Regions from separate parts of the Pseudoalteromonas sp. OF5H-5 genome, predicted to be linked through region 2. Evidence: riboswitches for the same ligand, from Rfam matches in the RefSeq annotation. Region 2 holds a riboswitch; the other holds the start of a gene.
The links. Region 2 has a riboswitch for cobalamin ahead of L1271_RS00535 (ABC transporter ATP-binding protein). Riboswitches for the same ligand answer to the same signal wherever they lie in the genome.
Positions count from the first base shown of each region.

Region 1: linked by a shared signal. The riboswitch ahead of L1271_RS12205 (TonB-dependent receptor domain-containing protein) and the one ahead of L1271_RS00535 (ABC transporter ATP-binding protein) in region 2 are both predicted to bind cobalamin.

Region 1 is NZ_JAKGBF010000007.1:130,437-133,851, forward strand. Features, by position in the region: gene L1271_RS12205 (TonB-dependent receptor domain-containing protein) at 1-1,269, opposite strand, end outside; cobalamin riboswitch at 1,305-1,553, opposite strand; gene L1271_RS12210 (YajQ family cyclic di-GMP-binding protein) at 1,640-2,122, opposite strand; gene L1271_RS12215 (VanZ family protein) at 2,275-2,625, shown strand; gene L1271_RS12220 (ketopantoate reductase family protein) at 2,618-3,415, shown strand, end outside.
Region 2 is NZ_JAKGBF010000001.1:117,021-120,435, reverse strand. Features, by position in the region: gene L1271_RS00540 (FecCD family ABC transporter permease) at 1-913, opposite strand, end outside; gene L1271_RS00535 (ABC transporter ATP-binding protein) at 910-1,707, opposite strand; cobalamin riboswitch at 1,777-1,904, opposite strand; gene L1271_RS00530 (histidine phosphatase family protein) at 1,923-2,522, opposite strand; gene nqrM ((Na+)-NQR maturation NqrM) at 2,603-2,815, opposite strand; gene L1271_RS00520 (FAD:protein FMN transferase) at 2,916-3,415, opposite strand, start outside.

The DNA.
Region 1 (3,415 bases), on a different contig from region 2:
CTTAATATTTGGGTTAGGTAAATAGTAAGGACTATCAATCACAAACGCCTGTGATAAAGAAGGTGCTCTAAAGGCAGTACCATGATTCAACTTAACACTTAGGCCATCCATGAGTTGCTTACCTACAGCAACCGTGTAGGTGTTTGCACGACCATGAAAATCATAATCATCCGTTCTCAGTACAACCTCTGCCAGCCAATTTTCATCGTTGTAAAACCCACCGAGTGCTAAAGATAAATTATCACGCTCAGGCTCTGAAAAAGAGGCGGTAGAATCACCAACATCTTCATTTAGAAAGGTAAAGTTACCCGTGAAGATCAAAGCTTCAGTTAAACTATATTGCGACTGAAATTCAAATTGGCTGCGTTTGGTGACATAAGCGTTATCGTCAGCACTATTACCGATTTGAACATTTTGTTCCTTACCTAAGCTGTATGACGCACTTTGGCTAAACTTATCAGTACGTCTTTTCCACGCCAACTTATTGGTGTAGTTATGGAAACGGTAAGCATCACTACCAAAAGAGTCATACTCCCCCTCACCTTCACTGTACTGTGAACGTAAGCTAAAAATGCCACTTTCTTCATCACCATACTGCACATTTAAACCGGCATTACCGTTATAATATCCATCACGGTCATGGTTTTTTGTGATTGCAGCTTCAGGGTCTTTCTCAATCACATCATAGCCATCGGTATGAGTGTAACCCGCATTAGCTGCAATACTAAACTTGTCTTTTTTGTAATTTACCGTCGCTTCGGTCTTGGAGTAATTGTTACTCCCAGTAGTAAACGCGATAGTATTGTTATTCCCTTCGCGACTAATAATATTAATCACGCCAGCAATGGCATCTGAACCATAAATCGCAGCTTTGGCACCACGAATGATCTCAATCCTTTCGATGCTATTAAGTGGTAAATTAGTGAGCGAATTGTCACCGGAGTTTGCATCCGTCACTCGAACCCCATCGATTAACACTAGCGTATGCTTAGCATCATTACCGCGTAGGAATAAACTCACGCTTTGGCCGAGGCCACCGTTTCTAACCGCTTGAATACCAGCGACATTATCGAGTAGCGATACGACATCTTGAACATTGCTTTTTTCAATTTCAGCGCGACCTATAACCGTAATGGCAGACAATGCGCTTTCTAGAGATTGTTCAAATTTATTGGCAGTAACAGTGATATGTTCAACATTTTGATCCGCAAATGCTGAAAAAGAGAGCGCCGTCGCTATCGCCGCGCTTAGAGCAGTTTTATTTAACATGGTTTCCCCTAACTTGTACCCACCGTACAAGAACACAAAGTGACTGTTTCAAGGCCGGTCTCCGGGCTCAGTAAATCTGCAGATTAGCAGTTCACTCTACCGTTGCGGGGGCAGCGCTGGCATAGAACCGATCCAAGCTAATCATGTGTAATAAACTGTCTTACTCAATTTATTATTGATTCACGCAATTAGATGTTCCCTTGTGTTCGCACCAGTTTCCCGATTATCTATACACTTAGCAACCACACTAGGTTGTGTACAGCACCTTGAAAATGCGAGGCTATTGTCTTGGGTTTCGGAATGATTGTCAATGGACGTCTAGAAATCCAAAAGTGCAATCTATGCACTTTTGGAATGAAGTAAAGCGTAATTAGTCGCGGAAGTTTTTGAATTGAAATGGTTGGCCAAGCTCACCGGTACGAACCAATTGCATCGTTTCTTGCAAATCGTCACGCTTTTTACCCGTTACACGCACCGTATCGCCTTGAATTGATGCTTGAACTTTAACTTTTGAGTCTTTAATAAGCTTAACCAGTTTTTTCGCCGTCTCTTTGTCGATGCCTTGTTTTAACGCCACCTTGCGCGATACGTATTTGCCTGAGCGTTCAATGTCTTTTAGCTCGAAGCTTGCCACATCAAGGCCACGCTTTGCCGCTTTACCCACTAACATATCAAACAACTGCATAACTTGCTGTTCTGCTTCCGCTTTAAGGTTGATCATTTCACCGTTAAGCTCGATTGATGCATCTACGCCACGAAAATCAAAACGCGTATCAAGCTCGCGAACCGCGTTGTCTACGGTATTTTTTGCTTCTGTCATATCAATTTCAGATACAATATCAAATGAAGGCATGCTTCTCTCCTAAAGTCATTTTGGCTCGATTATAGCAGTTTATGCTTAATTTGAGTTACTTTAAGTTTTTAAACAGCGTATTAGGATGTTCACCCAATGGACAGTTTTCGATGGTATACTGCTCGCTTAGTCATACAGAAGTAGGATGTATTGTGACACGGCGCGTTTATAAAGCTCTTTTGATTATCTCTTTAATTATATGTACGGTGCTATTCGCAAAGGAAATTAGCTTGTCTCCAAAGCTGTTCCCAAATATCGATAAAGTGGCGCATTTTGGTGTGTTTTTTGTGCTTGCGTTTATCTCTCACCATGCTTTTAAAGTGAAAGTATGGACACACATAGTACTGCTGTCCTTGTATGGTGCAGGAATTGAGTGGATGCAACATTCATTACCGTATCGCCAAGCATCTACCGCTGATTTTTTCGCTGATTTAGCCGGTGCGGTCAGTTATTTTGTTCTATTTTATATTTGGGCAAGTTGGCGCAACAGAAAACATGGCTAACATACATATTTTAGGTGAAGGGGCGATAGGATTACTGCTCGCCCAGCACCTTAGTCAATCTCATCAAATTACGCTGATCACTCGAAACAAACGCGCGGCGACTTATCGCTATCAAACAGCAAGTATTCAACAAACCATCCCATGCAGTACAAAAACGCTTGCAGAACTTCCAGCTAGCAGTATAGATACGCTAATCATTCCTGTTAAAGCATATCAGGTCATCGAAGCACTCCGAGCGCTTCGCCCTGCACTTTCAAAAAATGGCACGCTAATCCTTAGTCATAATGGCATGGTAGATTGGTCTGGTGAGTTAGCAGCGCTTGATAAAACACAATCAGCCTACTTCTTAAGCACATCCATCGCAGGCTATAAAGTCGCAGACACTGTGCATCATACAGGACAAGGTGCAACTTGGTTTGGGCCGTTAAATTTACCAGCTGAATGCCACTACCAGCGCGTATTCTCGCAACTGTTTAGCACATTTGACAATGCTCAAACCACGTTTGACATCATGCCAACACTTTGGAAAAAGCTGGCGGTTAATATTGCCATTAACCCGTTAAGTGCATTGGAACAAGTCGCAAATGGTCAGCTAAGACAGCCCAAATACGCGGCCCAAATCCTTAATTTAATGAATGAAGTACAACTTGTGGCCACAAGTACAGGCGTGAACTTAGCGCTTAGCGAGCTAGTCACGCTTGCTTACACCGTAATGGCGCAAACTGCAAACAATCGCTCTTCAATGAATCAGGATATCACGAATAACAGACGCACAGAAATTGACGCCATG
Region 2 (3,415 bases):
TATCGATAAGCGTGCGCGACAATACATCCACCCATAGCATCAAAAGCGAACCGCAAAGCGCGGTGGCCACAAGCCCAATGACCTTTGCTTGCGAGATAAAAAAGCGTACGATATGCGGGATCATCAAGCCTACAAATCCGACTCCGCCGCACGCAGCCACAAGTACTGCGGTGAGTAAGGAGCTCAATAACAACATACCTATTCGCACTCGTCCTACATTCACGCCAAGCGTGGTGGCGCTCTCATCTCCGAGTAACAAGGCGTTGAGCGGCCGACGCATCACTAAAAGCGTGATAAAACTCAGCAACACGACCAAACATGGAAGCCATAGCCATTGCCAGCTCGCCCTTGCAAACGAGCCTAGATTCCAAAACAAGATTGCACTGATGGCTTGAGGGTCACTCCAATAGAGCAACAAGCTAGTAAAGGCACTGAACAGAAAAGAAAGTGCGACGCCCGCCAAGAGCATAGTTTCTACCTGCTGTAGTGCATTGCGTTTTGCCACAAATAAAAGCAGCAAGATAGACAGCAAACTTCCGACAAATGCAGCCCCAGACATCATTAGGCTAGACTGTGCACCAAATAGCGCAATAAGCACCACCACACCGAATGAAGCACCTGAAGAAATACCAAATAAATAAGGATCAGCTAGCGGGTTACGCGTCACGGTTTGTAAAATAAGACCCGCTATCGCCAGTCCTGCTCCCGCGCTCATCGCCAGTAACGTCCGTGGCAGACGAAGCTCAACTACCACCCGTTGTTGAAGTACGTTGGGATCGAAATTAATAATCGCTTGTATAACCGTATGCCAAGATAAATCAATCGCACCGATCTTAAGTGCCATCAGCATGCTAAAACAGCACAAGCTCAATAGCAGTATCGATATCAACGCGATCCGCTTTGCGGCAATCATAATTGATACCCGTAATGAAAGCGTATATGTGGGATCTCACTGTTATTTGGCGGATGGCGGACAGTAGAAACCTCTGCACATACCCCAAAAACTTGGCTTAATAGGCTTTCGGTAATGACTTCAAGTGGCGACCCATCTGCAACAAGCTCACCGTTATTTAATACTAATAAGCGGTCGCACAAGGCGCTAGCCAAATTTAAGTCGTGAAAAGACGCAATGATAGTAACACCAAGCTGTTTGGCCAGCTCCATAATTTGGATTTGATATTTAATGTCCAAATGGCTGGTGGGCTCATCCATTATCAATACTTGAGGCGCTTGCACCATGGCACGTGCGATCATTGCCCTTTGCTTCTCCCCACCAGACAAGGAGCTAAAACATTGCTCTAATTTATGGCTCAATCCAACCTGCTCAATGGCATGTAAGATTGCCTGTTTTTCAGCAGCCGTCGTTGTCGCGAGCAGTGATTTGTTCGGTGTTAGCCCCATCAATACCATATCAAATAATGGCAGAGTAAACTCAGCGGGGATCTCTTGTAGCACCACAGCAACATGTCTCGCGTAGGCTTTACGTCCATAACTAGCTAGCGGCTTACCATTGAAAAGTAGCGACCCAGAACTTGGCGCTGTGTATTGATATAAAGTGCGCAGCAAAGTCGACTTTCCAGCACCATTCGGTCCGAGCAAACCAATAAATTCACCCGAATTAATAGCAAAGCTGAGTGCCTTTAAGATGGCTTTACCACCAAGCTGCACGCTAAGTTTATCGACTTGAAACTGTGGAGTGACTGCCATAGCACCTCTGATTGGGCACGGCAAAGTAGTAGCTTATAGACAAGCGACAACTTTGACTTAAGTCTGCCCGCTTAAGTATATAGATAGGCCTTGGTATCTGACTTATGCAAGAGGTAACACTCATACACATACAGTTGCGGGGACAGTTGAGGACTCACACCTCATTCCCAATATCTGCCTATCACGAAATTTGCAATATTATGAAGTCTAGACGTCTAAAATACAACTTTTGGCCAAGCAGTTTGGCTGCTGTCGTAAAACACCTCAACTTTTACTATACCCGCATAAGGAATATCTATCTTCGATTGGTATGCAGTAAGCTCAGGCGATAGGTCAAGAATAAGTGCTACAAGCGCTTTTATTACTCCAGCATGCGCTACGACGGCGGTACACTCTTCACTTGGCGATTCCAAAATGCTGTGCCACCATGTGGCAACCCGATGATGAAAATCATACATAGACTCGCCCTCAGGAGGCGTGTGCAGCCAAGGGTTTTGCCAAAAGTCACCAATACTTGGAAATTGGGTTTCTCGCCAAAGCGTATCATAAGGTTGTCCATCCCATAATCCAAAATCAAATTCGGCGAGATTTGGCTCCACCTCAACGGGGAGTTGATACTGCTTTGCAAAGGCTGTGGCTGTATTCAGGCAGCGCTTCCTTGGAGAGCTAATAATACCCTGCAGGCCACTTAGGCTCGTTAACGATTGCAGCAATTGCTGAGCACCAGTACTACTGAGTTCGGGATCTGTAACTCCAAGTAAATGGCCTGATAGGGTCGTTTCACCATGACGAACAAAATATAGCTGCCGCTGCATTTTTACTTAACCTGAGGTTTGTTACCCAAAAAGCAAAAACGCAAGCTAAGCTTGCGTTTTCAATTAATACCATTCTACGGTTATAGGATCTGGTTTTCTTTCCACATCTCTTCTTTTGCTAACCGCTTTTTGCGTTTGTCGCATGGATCGTCGCAATCACAAATTTTGTCAATGCCCATTGAGCCCAAACCACCACAGCTACTTGCCATGGATTTCTTTTGTACGATAACGCCTACAGCCATCGCAACAGCGATAAGCATAAGTAAACCGAAAGTAAGGAGGAATAAAGACATTATCTAGCCCCTTTTATTGCTACATTGAATTGAGTGACGACGCGCAAATTATACGCTTTCATGGCGTCACTCACAATTAAATTATGGGGTGTTGTACAGCTTAATTCAAGTACGGCTGAAATGCTTCACTCGCGTAACTCTTGATCCCTTCAGGACTTTTATACATCAAATACACGGGGAGTTGATGCTCAGTGGCATACGCCTTTGCACGCTCAGTGCCCATCACAGTCAATGCTGTCGCTAGGCCATCAGCCGTCATCGCAGATGGATGTAGTACCGTTACAGACACCAGCTCATGTTTAACTGGGCGACCCGTTGTAGGGTCAATAAGGTGTGTAAAGGTTTCACCGTCCATTTCATAAAAAATACGGTAGTCTCCTGAAGTTGCAATACCGTTTTTACCAGGCTCTATCACGCGGTGAATTTGGCGTTGACCAACAGGCGCATCGGGTTTCTCGATAGCAATACGCCACTCACCATCCGGCTTCTTGCCAGAAACGCGAAGCTCGCCACCGATTTCTACCATATAGTCATGAATATCATGACTCTCAATCACCTCAGCGACCTTATCTATGCCATAGCCTTTAGCGGTTGCAGAAA